DNA from 2 places in the Comamonas sp. SY3 genome. Region 2 is predicted to be linked to the other one. Evidence: predicted binding sites of a transcription regulator. Region 2 holds the regulator's gene; the other holds the start of a gene.
What was found. Region 2 encodes HrcA, which represses chaperone genes, less so after heat shock. Its sites were predicted from a motif close to TTAGCACTCNNNNNNNNNGAGTGCTAA; they were not measured.
Positions count from the first base shown of each region.

Region 1: the regulator HrcA is predicted to act here: its motif matches at 5,884-5,910, upstream of ACCQ08_RS16605 (co-chaperone GroES).

Region 1 covers NZ_JBGTYN010000013.1:82,538-93,769, reverse strand. Annotated here, with positions in the region: gene ACCQ08_RS16625 (ribonucleoside-diphosphate reductase subunit alpha) at 1-2,661, shown strand, start outside; gene ACCQ08_RS16620 (ribonucleotide-diphosphate reductase subunit beta) at 2,722-3,831, shown strand; gene ACCQ08_RS16615 (histone H1) at 4,027-4,815, shown strand; gene ACCQ08_RS16610 (TetR family transcriptional regulator C-terminal domain-containing protein) at 4,963-5,643, shown strand; gene ACCQ08_RS16605 (co-chaperone GroES) at 6,003-6,293, shown strand; gene groL (chaperonin GroEL) at 6,462-8,105, shown strand; gene ACCQ08_RS16595 (Zn-dependent hydrolase) at 8,301-9,557, opposite strand; gene hydA (dihydropyrimidinase) at 9,574-11,043, opposite strand; gene ACCQ08_RS16585 (NCS1 family nucleobase:cation symporter-1) at 11,089-11,232, opposite strand, start outside.
Region 2 covers NZ_JBGTYN010000006.1:120,679-131,910, forward strand. Annotated here, with positions in the region: tRNA gene ACCQ08_RS10230 (tRNA-Ile) at 122-198, opposite strand; gene hrcA (heat-inducible transcriptional repressor HrcA) at 251-1,252, opposite strand; gene ACCQ08_RS10240 (NAD kinase) at 1,573-2,475, shown strand; gene recN (DNA repair protein RecN) at 2,472-4,130, shown strand; gene rapZ (RNase adapter RapZ) at 4,120-5,016, shown strand; gene ACCQ08_RS10255 (DUF2789 domain-containing protein) at 5,025-5,261, opposite strand; gene mutY (A/G-specific adenine glycosylase) at 5,370-6,410, opposite strand; gene mutM (bifunctional DNA-formamidopyrimidine glycosylase/DNA-(apurinic or apyrimidinic site) lyase) at 6,497-7,309, opposite strand; gene ACCQ08_RS10270 (tetratricopeptide repeat protein) at 7,355-9,130, shown strand; gene ACCQ08_RS10275 (outer membrane lipoprotein LolB) at 9,127-9,633, shown strand; gene ispE (4-(cytidine 5'-diphospho)-2-C-methyl-D-erythritol kinase) at 9,656-10,513, shown strand; tRNA gene ACCQ08_RS10285 (tRNA-Gln) at 10,554-10,630, shown strand; gene ACCQ08_RS10290 (ribose-phosphate pyrophosphokinase) at 10,687-11,232, shown strand, end outside.

The sequences.
Region 1 (11,232 bases), on a different contig from region 2:
GTACGCGCCCTGATGCGCTCGCGCCCCAGCGGCGGCACTTTTCACATCGAAGATGTGCAGGACCAGGTGGAGCTGGGTCTGATGCGTGGCGGCAACCACGAGGTCGCGCGGGCCTACGTGCTGTACCGCGAGCGCCGCAACCAGGAGCGCGCGCAGTTGCAGGCCCAGCACACACCCGCCCATGTCAGCCTGCATGTGCAGGACCGGGGCCAGCCGGTGCTGCTCGACGTCAAAAAACTCCATGACCGCATTGCGGCCGCATGCCAGGGGCCGGGCCAGGACGTCGACCCAGCACCGATCCTCAGCGAGACCCTGCGCAATCTCTACGACGGCGTTCCGATGGACGAGGTGTTCAAGGCATCGATCCTGGCAGCGCGCACCTTGATTGAAAAAGACCCCGACTACAGCTTTGTCACCGCGCGTCTGCTGCTGCACACCATCACGCGCGAAGTGATCGGCCAGGATGTCAGCAGTGCCGACATGGGCGCGGCCTACCGCAGCTACTTCCCCGGCTTTGTCGCGCAAGGTGTCGCGCATGAACTGCTTGCGCCCGAGATGCTGGACTTCGACCTGCCGCGCCTGGCCGCAGCCCTCCAGCCCGAGCGCGATCTGCAGTTTGACTACCTGGGGTTGCAGACTCTGTACGACCGCTATTTCCTGCATGTGCGCAAGCAGCGCATCGAGCTGCCCCAGGCCTTCTTCATGCGCGTGGCCATGGGCCTGGCGCTGAAGGAGGACGACCGCAATGCAAGGGCCATTGCGTTCTATGACCTGCTCTCGTCGTTCGACTTCATGTCGTCCACCCCCACCCTGTTCAACAGCGGCACCTTGCGCTCGCAGCTGTCGTCCTGCTATCTGACCACGGTGGCCGATGACCTGGGCGGCATCTACGATGCGATCCGCGAGAACGCGCTGCTGTCCAAGTTTGCCGGGGGCCTGGGCAATGACTGGACCCCCGTGCGTGCGATGGGTGCCCGCATCAAGGGCACCAATGGCGAGTCGCAGGGCGTGGTGCCTTTTCTCAAGGTGGTCAACGACACGGCCGTCGCCGTCAACCAGGGCGGCAAGCGCAAAGGCGCCGTCTGCGCCTACCTGGAGACCTGGCACCTGGACATCGAGGAGTTTCTGGAGCTGCGCAAGAACACCGGTGATGACCGCCGCCGCACCCATGACATGAACACCGCCAACTGGATTCCCGACCTGTTCATGCAACGGGTCATGGAAAAAGGGACCTGGACCCTGTTCTCACCCTCGGACGTTCCTGACCTGCACGACCGCTTTGGCAAGGATTTCGAGCGGGCCTACACCGCTTACGAGGCCCAGGCCGCGACCGGCGAACTGGCGCTGAGCAAGACGCTGCCGGCGGTCGATCTGTGGCGCAAGATGCTGTCCATGCTGTTCGAGACCGGCCACCCCTGGATCACCTTCAAGGATGCCTGCAACCTGCGCTCGCCACAGCAGCATGCGGGCGTCGTGCACTCCTCCAACCTCTGCACCGAGATCACGCTCAACACCAGCGACACGGAAACCGCCGTCTGCAACCTGGGCTCGGTCAACCTGGCGCGCCACCTGAAAGATGACGGGCAAGGCGGCCTGGCACTGGACCATGACAAGCTCAAGCGCACCGTCGCCACGGCCATGCGCATGCTCGACAACGTCATCGACATCAACTACTACGCGGTGGACAAGGCGCGCGACTCCAACCTGCGCCACCGCCCGGTGGGTCTGGGCATCATGGCCTTCCAGGACAGCCTTTACCAATTGCACATCCCCTACGCCAGCGATGCGGCGGTGCAGTTTGCCGACACCTCGATGGAGGCGGTCTGCTACTACGCCTATTGGGCATCGACCGAGCTGGCGCGCGAGCGCGGTGTCTACAGCAGCTACCCTGGCTCGCTGTGGAGCCAGGGCATTCTGCCGCTGGACACGCTGGACCTGCTCGCCCAGGCCCGAGGCCATGCCGACTATGTCCAGGTGGACCGCAGCATGCAGCTGGACTGGGAAGCACTGCGCCGCAAGATCGCGCAGGACGGCATGCGCAATTCCAACTGCGTGGCCATCGCACCCACCGCCACGATCTCCAACATCGTCGGTGTCGATGCCTCCATCGAACCCTCGTTTGGCAACCTGTCGGTCAAGTCCAACCTCTCGGGCGAGTTCACCGTGATCAACCAGTACCTGGTGCGCGACCTCAAGAAGCTGGGCCTGTGGGACGACGTGATGGTGATGGACCTCAAGCATTTTGAGGGCTCGCTGCGCCCCATCGACCGCGTGCCCCATGCGCTCAAGGCCCTGTATGCCACGGCCTTTGAAGTCGATCCCGTCTGGCTGGTGGAAGCGGCCTCGCGGCGGCAGAAATGGATAGACCAGGCGCAGAGTCTCAATATCTATATGGCAGGGGCATCGGGCAAGAAACTCGACGATGCCTACAAGCTCGCCTGGGTGCGCGGCCTCAAGACCACGTACTACCTGCGCACCACCAGCGCCACGCAGGCTGAAAAGTCCACCATCCAAAGCCGCGTACTCAATGCCGTGCCCAGCAGCCAGGCCGCGCCCGCAGCCCAAGCGGTGGCAGCCGCGGCCGCTGCCCAGCCCACCGCGCCCGGCACCGACATCCGCTTTTGCGCCATGGATGATCCCGGCTGCGAAGCCTGCCAGTGACTCCCGCACATCGTCCGAACCTGAACCACCACACCGGCCCCCACCAGGAGCGCACCACCCATGCTGAGCTTTGAAGAAGATTCCATCGACGCGTTGGCACCGCTCGCAGCCACTGCTGCGCTGCCCGCTGCACCACCACCTGCAGCGATGTTCAAGCGGGTCAACGCCGCCGACAAGCGCATCATCAACGCCAAGACCGATGTCAACCAGCTGGTGCCGTTCAAATACAAATGGGCCTGGGAGAAATACCTGGCTACCTGTGCCAACCACTGGATGCCACAAGAGGTCAACATGACGCGCGACATCGCGCTGTGGAAATCCCCGAATGGCCTGACCGAGGACGAGCGCCGCATCGTCAAGCGCAACCTGGGCTTTTTCGTCACGGCCGATTCACTGGCCGCCAACAACATCGTGCTGGGCACCTACCGCCATATCACCGCGCCCGAGTGCCGCCAGTTTCTGCTGCGCCAGGCATTCGAGGAAGCCATCCACACCCATGCCTACCAGTACATCGTGGAGTCGCTCGGGCTGGATGAATCCGAGATCTTCAACGCCTACAACGAGGTCCCCTCGATCCGCAACAAGGATGCTTTCCTGATCCCGTTCATCGACGCGATCATGGACCCCAACTTCCAGACCGGCACCTCGCAGACGGACCAGACCTTGCTCAAAAGCCTGATCGTGTTTGCCTGTCTGATGGAGGGCCTGTTCTTCTATGTGGGCTTCACGCAGATCCTGGCGCTGGGCCGGCAGAACAAGATGACCGGCGCGGCCGAGCAGTACCAGTACATCCTGCGCGACGAGTCCATGCACTGCAACTTCGGCATCGACCTGATCAACCAGCTCAAGCTGGAGAACCCTGACCTCTGGACTGCTGCATTCAAGGACGAGATCAAGGCCTTGTTTATTCAAGCAGTCGAACTTGAATATCAATACGCAGAAGACACGATGCCCAGAGGTGTGCTGGGCATGAACGCCGCGATGTTCAAAGGCTACCTGCGCTACATCGCCAACCGCCGCGCAACGCAGATCGGCCTCGATGCGTTGTACCCCAACGAGGACAATCCGTTCCCGTGGATGAGCGAGATGATCGACCTGAAAAAAGAGAGAAATTTCTTTGAGACCCGCGTCATCGAATACCAGTCCGGCGGCGCGCTTTCCTGGGATTGACGCCGACCTTGATGTGCAAACCCCGTCAGAATGTGGTTTTCCTGAGAGAAAACTGTGAAATTTGGCGTCTTTATTGAGGTTTGCACTATGCCAGTTGCTAGCAGCTGATGCACAATTCAGTTTGCTATCAAAACTTCGTGTCGAATTCAATCAGGCATGAAGTCTGCTTTCTAAATTGACCCGAAGGAGAAGAGCATGGCAACGTCCAAAGCAAGCAAGAAAACTGCTGACACCAAGGCAACTGCCAAGAAGGCAGTCGCAACCAAGGCAGCCGCCCCCAAGGCTGCTGCAAAGCCAAAGGCCGCTGCCAAGCCAGCCGCCACCAAGGCAGCTGCAAAGCCTGCTGCCAAGGCCGTTGCCAAAAAGGCAGCTGCTAAGCCAGCCGCCGCAAAGAAGACCGCCGCCAAGCCCGCAACCAAATCCACCGCAGCCGCCAAGACTGCCGTGAAGAAGGCTGCCGCTCCTGCGAAGAAGGCTGCTGCTCCTGCCAAGAAGGCCGCAGCTCCGGCAAAGAAGGCCGCAGCTCCAGCCAAGAAGGCTGCAGCTCCGGCAAAGAAGGCCGCAGCTCCAGCCAAGAAGGCTGCAGCTCCGGCGAAGAAGGCCGCTGCTCCAGCCAAGAAGGCTGCTGCTCCTGCGAAGAAGGCCGCAGCTCCAGCCAAGAAGGCTGCTGCTCCTGCGAAGAAGGCCGCTGCTCCAGCCAAGAAGGCTGCCGCTCCAGCCAAGAAGGCTGCTGCTCCTGCGAAGAAGGCCGCTGCTCCTGCGAAGAAGGCTGCCGCTCCTGCGAAGAAGGCCGCTGCTCCAGCCAAGAAGGCTGCTGCTCCTGCCAAGGCTCCAGCACCTGCCAAGAAGGCCGCTCCCGCAAAGAAGGCTGCCGCTCCTGCCAAGGCCCCAGCTGCTGCTGCGCCTGCTGCTGCAGAGCCCGTCAAGACCGTGCTCAGCACCAATGCTGCATGGCCTTTCCCGACCAACAGCCGCCCACAATAAGAAAACCAAGCCGGGCAATATGCCCGGTGCCGCAAGGCACTGCTTGGTCAGCAAGGCAACGCGATGCGTTGCCTTTTTTCTTGTCTGCGGTGCAGCGCTATTCATGTCTGGCTGCAAGGCCTCCCAAATGCCAGACAATACGGGCTCATGAATGATGCCCTTCCGACACCGCAAGCCCACGCGCAAGTTGCCACTGCAGCGATGGCGCGCAAACCCAGTGCAGCCCGCCTGCGCAAGATTGACATGATCCTGGGCTCGGCAGAGCGGCATTTCGCGTTGCTGGGTTTTGAAGGTGCACCGCTGGAGCAGATCGCACAGGACGCCGGCTTCAGCCGCCACAACCTGCTGTACTACTACCCCAGCAAAGAGGCGCTGTACCAGGCCGTGCTGGTATCGGTGATCGATGACTGGCTGGGCCATATGACGGGCCTGTCCAAGGATGGAGACCCGGCGCAGCAGATCCGCCAGTACATCCGTGAGAAGTTCGAGTTCGCGCGTACCCGCCCTTTCGGCAGCCAGTTGTTCACCAAGGAGATGATTGCCGGTGCGCCATTTGCCGCCTCCGCAGTGCGCGAACGCATCGCACCATTGCTGGCGGCCAATGTGGCGGCGTTCACGCATTGGGCAGGCCTAGGCCTGATCGCGCCGGTCAACTTCCAGCACCTGATGTTCAGCATCTGGGCCATCACCCAAGGCTATGTCGACCAGCAAACCCAGTTTGCATTGCTGCAGGACAAGGCAGCGCTCGATGCTGGTGATTTCGCCCAGGCCGAGACCCTGCTGGTGCAGATGCTGTCGGCCACGCTCAAGATTGACCTGCCCGGCTGAGCCGCTGCTGGCAGCTTGCAGGCTGTGCCACCAAGAGGCTCGGCACCGCGCAGATATCGCGGCCCGGGGGCGCTGCGCTGCATCGGCCAACCGCCTGCGCTGCATCCATTTTGATAGCAAGATGCCAAGCATCTATCGCCGCTTGCGTCATTTCCGCAGTGAGGGTTCGTGAACAGGCAACGCGTCCGCCACGAATTTTTCACCCCCGCAGTCTTGAACTGTCATCAAATGACCTTATTATTAGCACTCGAAGGGGTAGAGTGCTAAAACCACCGCTTCTCAAAAATTTTTGCGTATTTGGCGCGGCGGCTGCCGGGCCATCTTTCATCCAACCTGGTATTGAAATTGAAGGAGTTGTTATGAACCTGCGTCCTCTGCACGATCGCGTGATCGTTAAGCGTCTGGAAAACGAAACCAAGACCGCTTCGGGCATCTACATCCCCGACAACGCTGCTGAAAAGCCAGACCAAGGCGAAGTGCTGGCGGTTGGCCCAGGCAAGAAGAACGACAAGGGCGAGTCCATCACCTTGGGCGTGAAGGTCGGCGACCGCGTGCTGTTCGGCAAGTACTCCGGCCAATCGGTCAAGGTGGACGGCAATGAACTGCTGGTCATGAAGGAAGAAGACCTGTTCGCTGTCGTCGAGAAATAAAGCTACTGCGCAGGCGTCATGCGTCGTTGCGCGGTGCTCGCAATCCTCACGTACCCAAGTACGTTCCGGTTGCTGTGCTCCGTGCGCCTAGCCTGACACCTGCTCGCTACGCTTTCTTTCCCGAGCATTCATTCTCATTTCAAGTTTTCAAGTATTTAGGAGCCAAAAATGGCAGCAAAAGACGTAGTATTCGGCGGTGAAGCACGTGCACGCATGGTTGAAGGCGTGAACATTCTGGCTAACGCCGTCAAAGTGACCCTGGGCCCCAAGGGCCGCAACGTGGTGCTCGAGCGTTCGTTCGGCGCCCCCACCGTGACCAAGGACGGTGTGTCCGTGGCCAAGGAAGTGGAACTCAAGGACAAGCTGCAGAACATGGGCGCCCAGCTCGTGAAGGAAGTGGCTTCCAAGACCAACGATATCGCTGGTGACGGCACCACGACCGCTACCGTGCTGGCCCAAGCCATCGTGCGCGAAGGCTCCAAGTACGTGGCCGCCGGCCTGAACCCCATGGACCTCAAGCGCGGTATCGACAAGGCTGTCGCTGCGCTGGTGGAAGAGCTGAAGAAGCAATCCAAGGCCACCACCACCTCCAAGGAAATCGCCCAAGTCGGTTCGATCTCCGCCAACTCCGACGAATCCGTGGGCAAGATCATTGCTGACGCGATGGACAAGGTCGGCAAGGAAGGCGTGATCACCGTCGAAGAAGGCAAGTCGCTGGACAACGAACTCGACGTCGTTGAAGGCATGCAGTTCGACCGTGGCTACCTGTCGCCCTACTTCATCAACAACCCAGAAAAGCAAGCCGCGATCCTGGACAACCCCTTCGTGCTGCTGTTCGACAAGAAGATCAGCAACATCCGTGACCTGCTGCCTACGCTGGAAGCCGTGGCCAAGGCCGGCCGTCCGCTGCTGATCATTGCAGAAGACGTCGAAGGCGAAGCACTGGCAACCCTGGTGGTCAACACCATCCGTGGCATCCTGAAGGTTGTGGCTGTGAAGGCTCCTGGCTTCGGCGACCGCCGTAAGGCCATGCTGGAAGACATCGCCATCCTGACCGGCGGCAAGGTGATCGCTGAAGAAGTGGGCCTGTCGCTGGAAAAGGTGACCCTGGAAGACCTGGGCCAGGCCCAACGCGTCGAAATCGGCAAGGAAAACACCACCATCATCGACGGTGCTGGCCAAGCCGCTGAAATCGAAGCCCGCGTGAAGCAAATCCGCGCTCAGATCGAAGAAGCCACCTCCGACTACGACCGTGAAAAGCTGCAAGAGCGCGTGGCCAAGCTGGCCGGCGGTGTTGCCGTGATCAAGGTGGGCGCTGCCACCGAAGTCGAAATGAAGGAAAAGAAGGCCCGCGTGGAAGACGCGCTGCACGCGACCCGCGCTGCTGTGGAAGAAGGCATCGTGGCCGGCGGTGGCGTGGCGCTGCTGCGCGCCAAGCAAGCGGTGGGCGCTCTGGCTACCGGCAATGCCGAGCAGGACGCTGGTATCAAGCTGGTGCTCAAGGCCATCGAAGCGCCTCTGCGCGAAATCGTGTCCAACGCTGGTGGCGAGCCATCGGTGGTGGTCGATGCCGTGCTCAAGGGCAATGGCAACTTCGGCTTCAACGCTGCCAACGACACCTACGGCGACATGCTGGAAATGGGTATCCTGGACCCCACCAAGGTGACCCGCACCGCGCTGCAAAACGCTGCGTCCGTGGCTTCGCTGCTGCTGACCACCGAGTGCATGATCGCTGAAGCCCCCAAGGCTGAATCCGCTCCTGCGATGCCCGACATGGGCGGCATGGGTGGCATGGGCGGCATGGGCATGTAATTGCCCCGGCTGTCATAGCGCACCGCCAAGCCTGCAAGACCTCTTGCGGGCTGGGTGCCAGACACCCAAAACCCGGCACCGTCAAGGTGGCCGGGTTTTTTATCGTCTAGGGCGAAGGTTCGCAACCCTGCCATGCCCTTGCATAGCCGGATCGCTGCAGAAAGTAGCACCTGCAGCCATCCCATCCGCACCGACTCAGCGGCAGGCGCGCTCCAGCATCGCATGCAGCAGCACATTGCAACCTGCGGTGATGTGCTCGGGCTTGGCGTCTTCGATCTCGTTGTGCGATATGCCATCCTTGCAGGGGATGAAGATCATGCCCGCGGGCGCCAGGCGCGCCATGTAGACGGCATCATGGCCCGCGCCCGAGACGGCATCCATATGGGAATAACCCAGCATCTGCGCGCCGCGCCGCACGGCATCGATGCAATCGGGGTTGAAGGGCTGCGCGGTGTAGCTGGATACCAGATCGATCCTGATCGGCAGACCGGTCTCCTGGCTGATGCGCTGGGCCACCGCGCGGATGTCCTGGTCCATCGCCTCGCAATCGGCATCGGTGGCATTGCGCAGGTCGATGCTGAATTTCACCTCGCCCGGAATCACGTTGCGGCTGTTGGGGTGCACATGCACCATGCCGACCGTGCCGCGCCCGTGCGGCGGGTGGCGGTGCGCGCAGGCCACCACTTCCTGCATCACCTGGGTGGCGACCTGCAACGCATCCTTGCGCAGCGCCATCGGCGTGGGGCCGGCATGCGCCTCCATGCCGGTGACCGTGCAGTCATACCAGCGGATGCCGAGCACGCCGGTCACGACACCAATCGTCTTGTCATGGTCCTCCAGCACCGGGCCTTGCTCGATATGGGTTTCAAAGTAGTAGCCAATCGGGTGGTCACCCGGCTCCTGCGGGCCGATGTAGCCGATGCGCTCCAGCTCGTCCTTGACGCTCTTGCCATCGGTATCCTTGGCGGCATAGGCATGCTCCAGGCTGAAGGCCTTGGCAAACACGCCCGAGCCCATCATCACCGGCACAAAGCGCGAGCCCTCCTCGTTGGTCCAGAAGGCCACCTCGATGGGCGCCTCGGTCTCGATGCCATGGTCGTTGAGCGTGCGCACCACCTCGATGCCGGCAAGCACACCATAGTTGCCATCAAACTTGCCGCCGGTGGGCTGCGTATCGATATGGCTGCCCGTCATGATCGGCGGCAGGCTGTTGTTGCGGCCCGGGCGGCGCATGAAGCCATTGCCGATCTTGTCGATGGTGACGGTCATACCCGCCTCTCTGGCCCAGCGTGTCACCAGGTCGCGCCCCTGGCGGTCCAGGTCGGTCAAGGCAAGGCGGCACACGCCTCCTTTGGCCGTCGCACCAATCTGGGCCAGCTCCATCAGCGATGCCCAGAGCCGGTCGCCATTGATGCGCAGCTGGCTGGTATCGGTCTTCACTTTCGTGTCCATGCTCGATCTCCTTGTTTCATTGCGCACGCGCCACGGCCGTCGGCGCCGTCTCTTGCGCACGCTTTTGCACCGCCTGGAAGTTGGGGCCAAAAGCCGGGCGCTTGAAATACTGGCCCGCGCCCTTCTCGGCCCGCAGGTCGCCGTTGGCGTACACCACCCGGCCTCGGCTGATGGTGTGGCTGGGCAAGCCCGTCACCTGCCGGCCTTCAAAGATGTTGAAATCGCCCTTGGAATGCTGGGTCTTGGCCGACAAGGTCTTCGTGGCCTTGGGGTCCCAGAGCACCACATCGGCATCGGCGCCCACGCCGATAAAGCCCTTGCGCGGATAGACGTTGAAGAGCTTGGCCGTATTGGCCGAGGTGACCGCCACAAACTCGCTGGGCGTCAGACGCCCGGTGTTCACCCCCGCATCCCAGACCACGGCCATGCGCTCTTCTACGCCGCCGGTGCCATTGGGCGTCTTGGCAAAATTGTCCCGGCCCACCGCCTTTTGCTCGGCGCAGAAGGTGCAGTGGTCCGTCGCCGTGGTGTGCAGATGCCCGGCCTGCAGGCCACGCCACAGCGCTTCCTGGTGCTCCTTGGGGCGGAACGGCGGGCTCATCACATAGGCGGCGGCAGTGGCGTAGTCGGGATGGCGGTAGACGCTGTCGTCAATCGTCAAATGGCCAGCCAGCACCTCGCCGTAGACGCGCTGGCCGCGCGCGCGGGCGCGGGCAATCGCATCTGCCGCCTCAATGCAGCTCACATGCACCACATAGATGGGCACGCCCAGCACATCGGCAATCGCAATGGCCCGGTTGGCGGCCTCGGCTTCCACCATGGGCGGGCGCGACAGCGGATGGCCTTCCGGGCCGGTGATGCCCATGCGCGCCACCTCCTGCTGCAGCAGGTACACCAGCTCGCCGTTTTCGGCATGCACCGTGGGCATCGCGCCCAGCTCCAGCGCGCGCCGGAAGCTGTTGACCAGCGTTTCGTCGTCACACATGATGGCGTTCTTGTAGGCCATGAAGTGCTTGAAACTGTTGATGCCCTCGTCGCGCACCAGCACGCCCATGTCCTCGCGCACCTGGTCGCTCCACCAGGTCACCGCCACATGGAAGGAGTAGTCGGCCGCCGACTTCTCGGCCCAGCCGCGCCACCTGCGGTAGGCCTCCATCAGCGGCTCCTGGGGCGCGGGAATCACAAAGTCGATGATGCTGGTGGTGCCGCCGGCCAGTCCCGCAGCGGTTCCGGTGAAAAAGTCATCGGCCGTCACCGTGCCCATGAAGGGCAACTGCATATGCGTGTGCGGATCGATGCCGCCGGGCATCACATACTGGCCGCTGGCATCCAGCGTTTCGGTGCCGGCCGGCGCCTGGGCCGCAGCCCCTTCACCGACGGCCGCAATCCTGCCGTTCACCAGCAGCACATCGGCGCGCTCTTCACGGTCCGCATTGACGACGGTACCACCTCGGATCAGAAGGGGGTGGCTGGCTGTGCTCAGCATGTCTCTCCTTGGTATTCAGGTCACAGAAAGGGCGGCAGCTGCTGCTCAGGCGCGCCGCAGCAGGGCCTGTGAAGCCGCCACATGGCTGGCCATGCCGATGCGGTACACCACGGCGGCGATGAACAGGCCTATGAACCAGGCATAGGCGTACAGGTCTTTGAACAGGGCCCCCACATTGGGGAAGCTGGC
Region 2 (11,232 bases):
CCTGAGCTCTACCAGGCAATCGGCGCCGCTTTGCCAGCAAGACAGTGCATAAGCTATGCACATAAGCACCAATAAAAAAGCCGCACAGCATCAAAAATGATAGCTGTGCAGCCAATGAATATGGTAGGGCGTGAGGGACTTGAACCCGCGACCAAAGGATTATGAGTCCTCTGCTCTAACCAACTGAGCTAACGCCCCGGCACCACCACTTGCCGGGATCCCCGGCGAGTGAAGCTTTGCATTCTAGCGTTTATTTCGGATGGCTCAGTGCGTTGGAGACGAGCTTTGAGGTGATTCCAACGATCTGAATCATCTTCTCGTAAGGCATGCGTTTGGGGCCGATGACGCCCAGGGTGCCCACCACTTTGCCATTGACCTGGTAGGGGGTGCTGACCACCGAAAGCTCCTCGACGGACAGCAGCTGGCTCTCACCGCCGATGTAGATTTGCACACCTTCGGCGCGGTTGGAATTCTCCAACAAGTGCAGGATCTGGGTCTTTTGTTCGAACAGGTCAAAGGCCCGGCGCAGGTTGGTCATGTCGTTGCTGAAATCGCTGACGGCCAGCAGGTTGCGCTCGCCGGCAATCACCAGTTCATGCGGGGCGGCTTCGGCATCTTCATCCACATTCACCGCCGCCAGCATCAGCGCGGCAATCTCGTCGCGCAGGCTGTCGACTTCCTTGCGCAACAGCTGCCGCACCTGCTCCATCGCCAGTCCGGCGTAATGGGCATTGAGGTAGTTGGCGGTCTCGATCAGCTGGCTCTGGGAATAGTCCGATTCGGTGAAGATCACGCGGTTTTGCACATCGCCTTCGGGCGAGACTAGGATCAGCAAAATGCGCTTTTCCGACAGGCGCAAGAACTCGATATGCCGGAACGAGGAGCTTTTGCGCGGCGCCTGCACCACACCGACAAACTGCGACAGCTCCGACAGCACGCCTGCGGCGCTGGTGATGACCTTTTGCGGTTGCTCAGGCGCAATTTCGGCGGCGACGACCTGGTCCGCATCCACCGTCAGCATCGTGTCGACAAACAGGCGGTAGCCCTTGGCGGTGGGAATGCGGCCGGCGGAGGTGTAGGGGCTGGCGATCAGGCCCAGGCTTTCGAGGTCGGCCATCACGTTGCGGATGGTGGCCGGCGAAAAATCCAGTCCGGGCTCCTGCGTGAGTGCACGGGATCCCACCGGATGGCCATCCGCAATATAGCGTTCCACCAGGGTTTTGAGCAGCAGCCGGGCACGGTCATCGAGCATGGGCGCATTTTATCCGTGTCCGCCGGTCCTGGCGGCAGGTATTGCGCGGACCGAGGGTAATGCAGGGGCCGGGGCAGTGCCGGATGCCCGAACACCGGAGCGCCGCAACGCTCGGAAGGGCTGCGCTGCTCTGGATTTTTGTAGCCATGCAACAATGGCGCTGTGGCTGCCCGGTGCGTCTGCCTGCACACGCCCGAGTGACTTCAGGCCCAGCCCTGGCTACCGGCGCGGCATGCCTTCGCAGGGCAGGCAGCAGCTGCAACCTGGGGCTGCTCAAGAAATTCAAAAAGATTGCGTCACTTTGGTGATGTAATTTGCGTATGCAGTCTCGCTTTCAACATATTGCCCTGATCGGCAAACACCATGCGCCCCCCACTGCCGAGGTGCGCCAGCAGTCCTATGCGGCCTTCAGCCAGATCGCCTGCTATATCGAGGCCCAGGGCGGCACTGCATTCCTGGAGAAGGAAACCGCCGCCTTCACCGGCATGGAACACTACCCCACGCTCAGCATGCAGCAGATCGGTGAGCGCTGCGACCTGGTCATCGTGCTGGGCGGTGACGGCACCATGCTCGGTGTGGGACGCGAGTTGGCCCAGTACAACACGCCGTTGGTCGGCATCAACCAGGGGCGCCTGGGCTTTGTGACCGACGTGCCGCTGCAGACCTTCATGGGCCCGCTGTCGGCCATCCTGGCCGGCGAATACGAAGAAGAAGTGCGCTCGATGATCCACGCCCGCGTGATGCGCGAAGGCCAATGCGTCTTCGAGGCCCTGGCCTTCAACGATGTGGTGGTGAACCGGGGCGGTACCTCGGGCATGGTCGAGCTGCGGGTCGAGGTCGATGGCCAGCTGGTCGCCAACCAGCGTGCGGACGGTCTGATCATTGCGACACCGACGGGCTCGACTGCCTATGCGCTGTCGGTCGGCGGCCCCATCGTGCACCCGACGGTGCCTTGCTGGGTGATGGCGCCGATTGCACCCCACATGCTGTCCAACCGGCCCAGCGTGATTCCGGACACGCAGGAAATTTCGATCGAGGTGATTGGCGGGCGCGATGTCGCTGCCAATTTCGACATGCAGTCGCTGGCCTCCATCCTGCGCGGTGACAAGATTCTGGTGCGCAGCGCGCCGCACAAGGCGCGCTTTCTGCACCCCCGTGGCTGGAACTACTACGCCACCTTGCGCAAAAAGCTGGGCTGGAACGAAGGGGGCATCACGCCATGAGCCTCAGACGCATTGGCTTGCGTGATTTCGTCATCGTCGAGCAGCTGGAGGTGGATTTCCAGACCGGCTTCACGGCGCTGACGGGCGAGACGGGCGCCGGTAAATCGATCCTGATCGATGCATTGCAGCTGGTGCTGGGGCACCGCGCCGACACCGGCTTTGTGCGCCAGGGCGCCAGCCGCGCCGAGTTGATGGCCGAGTTCGATACGCCTGCCACGCTGGAAGGCTTTCTCAGCGACAACGACATGCCGGGCGAAGAAACCCTGCTGCTGCGCCGCGTGATCGATGCGCAGGGCAAGAGCAAGTTCTGGATCAATGGCGTGCCCGCCACCGCCACGCAGCTGCGCAGCATTGCCGGCGCGCTGGTCGATATCCATGGCCAGCATGCCTGGCAGGGGCTGACCCAGCCCGAATCGGTGCGCCAGCTGCTCGATGCCTATGCCGGCGCCGACAGCACGCCCACCCAGCGCGCCTACGCGCTGTGGCGCAGTGCCGACAAGGCCTTGCAACAGGCCCGCAGCATGGAAGAAACCCACCAGCGCGAGCGCGAACGCCTGCTCTGGCAGATTGCCGAAATCGACAAGCTCGCGCCCGGCCCCCAGGAATGGGAAGAGCTCAACACCCAGCACGGGCGCCTGTCCAATGCCCAGGCCTTGATGGATGCGGCCAACAATGCCATCGCCAGCCTGGAAGGCGAAGACGGTGGCGCCATCACGCAGGTCAACCGCAGCCTGCACGCGCTGCAGGACCAGGCCCATGTGGAGCCCGGTTTCTCCGCGATGGCCGAGTCGCTGGAGTCTTGCCTGGCCCAGCTCGAAGACGTGATGCGCTCGCTCAACGGCTACCTGCGCCATGCGGAGCTGGACCCGGACAAGCTCGAACAGCTGGACCAGCGCCTGGGCAGCTGGATATCGCTGGCGCGCCGCTACAAGCGTGCGCCCGAAGACCTGCCCGCGCTGCTGCAGGGCTGGCATGCCGAGCTGCTGGCGCTGGAGGCCTCGTCCGACATGGTGCAGCTCACCAAGAATGCCCAGCAGGCGCAGGAGGCCTACCAAAAGGTAGCCGCCACGCTGAGCCAGGCGCGCCAACAGGCGGCCAAGCGCCTGTCCAAGGCCATCACTGCGGCGATGCAGGACCTGGGCATGGCCGGCGGCCGTTTTGTGGCGCAGGTCAGCCCGGCGCGCGAACCGCGCAGCGATGGCATCGACGATGTGGAGCTGCTGGTGGCCGGCCACCCGGGCACCGACCCCAAGCCGATCGCCAAGGTGGCCTCGGGCGGCGAGCTCTCGCGCATCTCGCTGGCAATTGCGATCTCGACCAGCCAGCTCGGCCAGGCACCCACACTGATCTTTGACGAGATCGACTCGGGCATTGGCGGCGCCGTGGCCGATTCGGTCGGCCGCGTGATGCGGGCACTGGGGCGCGACCGACAGGTGCTGGCCGTGACCCACCTGGCCCAGGTGGCCGCGCGCGGCGACCACCACCTCCTGGTGGCCAAGCAGCGCAGCAAGGGCGGCACCACCAGCCATATCCGCACCGTGGCCGATGACGAGCGGATCAATGAAATTGCCCGCATGCTCGGCGGCGAGAACCTGTCTGCGACGAGCCGGGCCCATGCCCAAGAGATGATTGCCGGAGGAATGAATGACCGTTAAGACATCCCTCTCACAGCCGCTCGAAGTGGTGGTCATCACCGGCATGGCCGGCTCGGGCAAGTCCGTGGCGCTGCACGCGCTTGAAGACGTGGGCTACTACTGTGTGGACAACTTTCCGCCCGAGCTGCTGCAGGCGCTGGTGTCGCTGGAGCAGTGGCAGCATGGCAGCCGCGTGGCCATCGCCATCGATGCGCGCAGTGCCAAGGGCCTGTACCTGGTGCCTGCGCAGCTCGACCGCCTGCGCGCCGCTGGCGCCCAGGTACGGCTGATCTACATGGATGCGCAGCGCGATACGCTGATGCGCCGCTTTTCCGAAACCCGCAGGCGCCATCCGCTGACCAACGAAAAACTGCAGGAAGGCCCGCGCGCGCTGGTGCAGATGATTGAGGAAGAGCGCGCGTTGCTGGCCGATCTGCGCGAACAGGCCCATGTCATCGACACCAGCAATATGCGCGGCTCGCAGCTGCAGGCGCAGATCAAGGACTGGATCCAGGCACCGCAATCGAGCCTGACCTTGCTGTTCCAGTCCTTTGGCTTCAAGCACGGCATCCCGATAGACAGCGATTACATGTTCGATGTGCGCATGCTGCCCAACCCCTACTACGAGCCCGAGCTGCGCCCGCACACAGGATTGGAAGCGCCGGTCGCCAACTTTCTGGCTCAGCAGCCCAAGGTGCTGCAGATGCAAAACGACATCATCCGCTTTCTGGACAACTGGCTGCCGGAGCTGGTGAAAAACCACCGCAGCTACGCCACGGTATCGGTGGGCTGCACCGGCGGCCAGCACCGCTCGGTCTACCTGGTCAATGCGCTGGCCCAGCACTTTGGAGACCGCTGGACCACCTTGCAGCGCCACCGCGAACTGGGCGGCAAGCACAGCGGATAAAGCCTTGGCTATTCGGTGCGCAAAGCGACGCTGAGCTGGTCCACCACGTTCGCCCAATCGGCATCGGCGGTGATGCTCTCCCGCAAAAAGCGCGCCTGTGCGGGCGACCAGAACGGAGCGTCTGCCATCAGCAAGGTGTCGGGCAGCGGGCGGTGCGTTTCGATGAACGCGCGAATCGATGCATCGTCATCGGGCAGGCCCAGTTGCTGGAACAGGGACGAGAACGGATGGACAGTGGGTTCCATGGCGCACTTTCAAAGCAAAAAGATGGCTGCAGTCTAAGCGCCGCCCAGCGGTGCCCATTGCAGGACAAGCACTGCAATCGACGCCAGTGCCTGCTGCCCCGGCCCGCCTCAGAACCCGCGCTGCAGCAGACTGCGAACGGGTGCAGGCAGGCCCACATCCGGCCACTGTGCGGGCAGCACCCACTGGCCCGGCTGTGCCGGCACAAAATCCGCAGCAACGGGGACCCGCACTGGATGCAGATGCAAATCCTTGTGGGTAAGCACATGCAAAAAAGCGGCGCCATGCACCGGCGCTGACGTGGCACCGTGCCGGGCCGCCTGCTGGAGCAGTGCCTCTTCGCTGTCGCAGACCGGCATGCAGAACAGGCCGGCCCAGATGCCCGGTGCCGGGCGCTTTTCCAGCCAGATGGCGCCATCGGGCCGTTGCCAGCACAGCAGCCACCAGCTGGCGGCACTGCGCTTCAATTTCTTGGTCTTGACGGGATAGCGCTCGGGCTGGCCCTGGCGGTGCGCCACGCAATCACCGTGCACCGGGCAGAGCAGGCAACTGGGCTTTTTGGCGGTGCAGATCGTGGCACCCATGTCCATCATGCCCTGCGTGTAGCGCGGCATGTTGCGCGCCAGGTCGGTGGTGGGCAGCAGGTCTTCGGCCAGCGCCCAGAGCTTTTTCTCGGCAGCGCTGCTGGCCAGGTCGTCCTCAAAGCCCAGCACGCGGGTGAGCACCCTTTTGACATTGGCATCCAGAATGGCAGCCCGCTGTGCAAAGCAGAACGAGGCGATCGCGCCTGCGGTCGAGCGGCCAATGCCGGGCAAGGACGAGAGCTCTTCCACCGTGTGCGGGAACGCACCGCCAAAGCGGTCCATCACCTCCTTGGCGCAGCGGTGCAGGTTGCGTGCGCGGCTGTAGTAGCCCAGGCCGCTCCACAGCGCCATGACTTCTTCATCGCTGGCCGCAGCCAGATCGGCCACCGTGGGGCAGCGCTGCAAGAACCGCTCGTAGTAGCCCAGCACAGTGCTGACCTGGGTTTGCTGCAGCATGATCTCGGACAGCCAGACGCGGTAGGCATCCTGGGTGTTCTGCCAAGGCAGGTGGTGTCTTCCGTGGACTGTCTGCCAGGCCACGATCTGTTCGGAAAATCGGCTCACAATCGCTGTTCTCGGGGGATGGAATAGTTATCGGGGGCTGTGGGGGCGGCCGCGCTGGAGCGGCCCGCCAGCCCTGTGTTTATCTGTGTTTATTTCTGGCAGCGCTTGCAGAAATAGGTGCTGCGCTGCCCTTGCTTGATGACCTGCACCGGCTGGCCGCATCGCGGGCAAGGCGCTCCGGCCCGGCCATAGACGCTGGCCTGCGCCTGGAAAGCACCGGCATAGCCATTGACCTGGACAAAGTCGCGCAAGGTGCTGCCGCCCAGTGCAATCGAGCGGGTCAGCACTTCGACAATCGCCGCATGCAGGCGCCGCGCCTGGGGCCGCGTGGTCTGGTTGGCCGGTTTGGTGGGCGCTATGCCGGCCAGGAACAGCACCTCACTGGCGTAGATATTGCCCACGCCGACGACCACCTGGCCGCCCAGCAGCAGCTGCTTGATAGGCATGCGCGATTTTTGCAGCCCGGCCCACAGGTGCTCAAAGCTGAAGCCGGCGCCCAAGGGCTCCACGCCCAGGTTGGCCAACAGCTTCGCGGCCATGCCCGATTCGGTGTCGGGCGACCACACCACCGCACCAAACCGGCGCGGATCATGCAGGCGCAGCAGGTGCTGGTCGGTGAACAGGTCGAAATGGTCATGCGGGCCGGCAGGCGCATCCATCGGGCTGACCTGCAGGCTGCCGGACATGCCCAGGTGTATCAGCACCACACCCTGGTCCAGCGCCAGCACGATGTACTTGCCCCGGCGCTGCACATCGGTGATGGTGCGGCCAGCCAACGCTGCGGTCTCGATGCCCAGCGGCCAGCGCAAAGGTTTTCCGATCCGCACGGACGCAATGCGCGCGCCTTGCAGCGGCGCAATCAGTCCTCGCCGCGTGACTTCCACTTCTGGTAACTCTGGCACTTTCTTCCTTCTGCAAGGCCCTTGGGCATCGTTTATTATGGGCCGATGACGCAAAAACTTCGTTTACTGGCTTATTTTCTGGCCTCCGGCCTGATGGCACCCGCGTTTGCAGCGCCTGCCCAAGCACCGCAGCCCGGCGCTGCCCAGCGGCAGCTGGCGCTGGCGGCAGCCCAGCGGGCCGACGACGCCAGAGTCGAGCTGGATGCGGAGCTTTTTTACGAACTGCTGCTGGGCGAAATGTACGCCTACCGTGGTGATGCGGCGACCAGCGTGGAATTGCTGCTCGACGCAGCCCGCCGCTCGGGCGACGAAAAGGTCTACCAGCGCAGCGCGCAGCTGGCGTTGCTGTCGCGCTCTGCCAGCCGCGCCACCGAAGTGGCCGAGGCCTGGAAAAGCGCCTTCCCGCAATCGCGCGCGGCCAGCCGCTACATGCTGCAGGTGATGCTCTCGACCAACCATGGCGAGGAAACCGGTCCGCTGCTCAAGCAGGAAATCGCGCTGGCCAAGCCCGATGAAAAGCTGGAATGGATTCGCGCCATTCCCAGCATCTACCGGCGCCTCAGTGACCAGGCCCTGGCCGCCCGCATCGTGCGCGAGGCGCTGACCCCCGAACTCGAAAACCCCGCCACCGGCCCCGAGGCCTGGGCCGCCATCGGCCGCATGGAGCTGGCCGCAGACCAGAAGACCGAGGCACTGGCCTCTGCCCGCAGATCGCTGCAACTCAATCCCGACAACGAGAGCGCGGCCAAGCTGGCGGCCGACCTGGTCAACGCCGGTGTACCCGGCGTTGAATCGCTGGTGGTGGATTTTCTGAACAAATCCAAGAGCGGCGAGGCCCACCTGGCCTATGCGCGCAGCCTGATGAACGCCGAGCGCTTTGCCGAGGCCAAAACCCAGCTGGAAAACGCCACGCGCCTGAGCCCCGAATCCGCCGATGCCTGGATGCTGAAGGCGGCGCTGGAAGCCCAGCTCAAGCAGTACACCGAGGCCGATGTCTCGCTGCTCAAGCTCGACACCCTGATCGACAAATTCCCCTCGGCGGTGCTGCAGCGTGAAGTGCGCATCCAAAGCCTGATGCTGCGCGAGCAGATGGCCGAGGCCCAGCAGAAATGGGCTGAGGCCGACCGCTGGGCCGATGAGATCGCCAAGGCCGGCAACACCGCGCTGGCCACCTTGCGCAAGGCCTCCATTCAGATGCAGCAGGGCAACTACGATGCTGCGGCGGTCTTGCTGGACCAGCTGCCCGAAGGCAATGCCGGCGAAGCGCGCGCCAAGCTGGCCGCGCAGGTGCAGCTGCAAAAAACCGCCAAGAACTATGCACAGGCGCTGGATCTGCAGAGCCGCCTGGTCGCACTGCAACCGCAGGACCCGGACGCGCTGTACGAGCAAGCGATGCTCGCCGAGCGCATGAACAACATGGAGCTGGCCGAGACCCAGCTGCGCAAGCTGATCGAGCTGCAGCCCGATTTTCACCATGCCTATAACGCGCTGGGCTACTCGCTGGCCGATCGCGGCCTCAAGCTCGACGAAGCCAAGCGGCTGATCGAGAAGGCGCTGAGCATGTCACCCGGCGACCCCTTCATCACCGACAGCCTGGGCTGGGTGGAGTTCAAGCTGGGCAACCTCGATCGCGCCGCCGAACTGCTGGAGCAGGCTTACACCAAGCAACCCGATGCCGAGATTGGTGCCCATCTGGCCGAAGTCTGGTGGAAACAGGGCAAGAACCGGCCCGCCGAAGAGCTGTTGCGCACCGTTCTGAAGACAGCGCCGAACAATGACATGGTCAAGAAGACCTTCGAGCGCCTGGGCATCCAACCATGAAGGTGCAGCGCAGACACCTCTGCCTGGCCGCAGCAGGCGCTGCCCTGCTGCCCATGCTCTCGGCCTGCAGTACCGCAGCGCGCCAACTCGAGGCCGCACCGGGCGTGACCTACTGGTCGGGCCGCATGTCGGTGCAGGTGCTCGACAGCCCACCGCAGAGCACCAGTGGCAGCTTCGAGCTGTCCGGAAGCCCCGCATCGGGCGAACTGGTGCTGCTCAACCCGCTGGGCAATATCGTCGCGCGCGTGCAATGGTCGCCCGGCCAGGCCAGCGCGCAGCAAGGCACGCAGACGCGCCAGGCCAGCTCGCTCGACGAGTTGACACAAAGCTTGCTGGGCACCAGCTTGCCGATTGCCGCGCTGTTTGACTGGCTGCAGGGCAAACCCACCGAGGCGGCCGGCTGGCAGGCCGACCTGGAGGCCCACAGCGAAGGGAAAATTCTGGCCCGCCGCATCGATCCACGTCCCGAGGCGAGCCTGCGCATCGTCCTCGACGCGCGATGATTTTTTTGTGAGACCGAGATCCATGCGTACGCTGTACGACGTTCCTGCGCCTGCCAAACTCAACCTGTTCCTGCATATCACCGGCAGACGCGCCGATGGCTACCATCTGCTGCAGTCGGTGTTCATGCTGATCGATTGGGCCGACACCCTGCACTTCGAGCTGCGCAGCGGCGGCCAGATCAGCCGCGAAGACCTGAACACGCCGCTGCCTGCCGATGACCTGATCACCCGCGCCGCCAGGGCTTTGCAGCAGGCCACTGGCTGCCGCCAGGGTGTGCACATCGGCGTGCACAAAAACCTGCCAGCCCAGGCTGGTATGGGCGGCGGCTCATCGGATGCGGCCAGTACCTTGCTGGCGCTCAACCAGCTCTGGGATCTGAAACTCTCGCGCAGCGAACTGCAGCGCATCGGGCTGACCTTGGGCGCCGATGTTCCTTTTTTTATTTTTGGAAAGTCGGCTTGGGTCGAAGGAATCGGTGACATAATACGTCCACTCGAAAACGAGCAGCAACTAGCAGACACCGCGCTGGTAGTTGTGAAGCCGCAAGAGGGTCTGGATACGAAATTAATTTTTTCAAGTCCGAACCTAAAACGCGATTCAGAAGCTGCTACAATGACGAGCTTCGCTGCAGAGAACTTTGACTTCGGTCGAAACGACTTGCAGCCGGTCGCAGAAAGCCTGTGCCCTTCGATAAAAAAAGTTTCTGACTTTTTGAAATCACAAGGATTACATGCTAGAATGACGGGCTCAGGTAGCGCAGTTTTCGCAGTGAAGAAAATGCAAGCTAATAGCTGCCAGAGCAGTTTTTCACAAGACTGGACAGTGAAAGATTGCACAAGTCTGATGGAACACCCTCTCAGAGGTTGGACCCAAGACTGAAAGTTTTAAAGGATTGGTGATGCTTAGCACCAATTCTTGTAGGGGAGTCGCCAAGCTGGTTAAGGCACCGGATTTTGATTCCGGCATGCGAAGGTTCGAATCCTTCTTCCCCTGCCATATTTCTTACCGCGTACAAGCAACGCACACAGCTAACCCATACCCACTGGGACGCTATGCAAGACCATCATCCAGACTTCATGGTTTTCACAGGCAACGCCAACCGCGAGCTTGCCTCTGAAATTGCACAACACCTCCATACCTCCCTGGGTAACGCCGACGTAGGCCGTTTCTCTGACGGTGAAGTCACCGTCGAGATCAAGCAAAACGTTCGTACCCGCGATGTGTTCGTGGTGCAGCCCACCTGCGCTCCCACCAACGACCACCTGATGGAACTGCTGGTGATGGTCGACGCGTTGAAGCGCGCATCGGCCGAGCACATCTGTGCCGTGATCCCCTATTTCGGCTATGCCCGCCAGGACCGCCGTGTCCGCTCGACCCGCGTGCCCATCACGGCCAAGGTCGTTGCCAACATGCTCCAAGCCGCTGGCGTCAGCCGCGTGCTGACCATGGACCTGCATGCCGACCAGATCCAGGGCTTTTTCGATATTCCTGTCGACAACATCTATGCATCGCCTGTGCTGCTGGGCGACCTGCGCCAGAAGAACTACGAAGACCTGATCGTCGTGTCGCCGGACGTGGGTGGTGTGGTGCGTGCACGC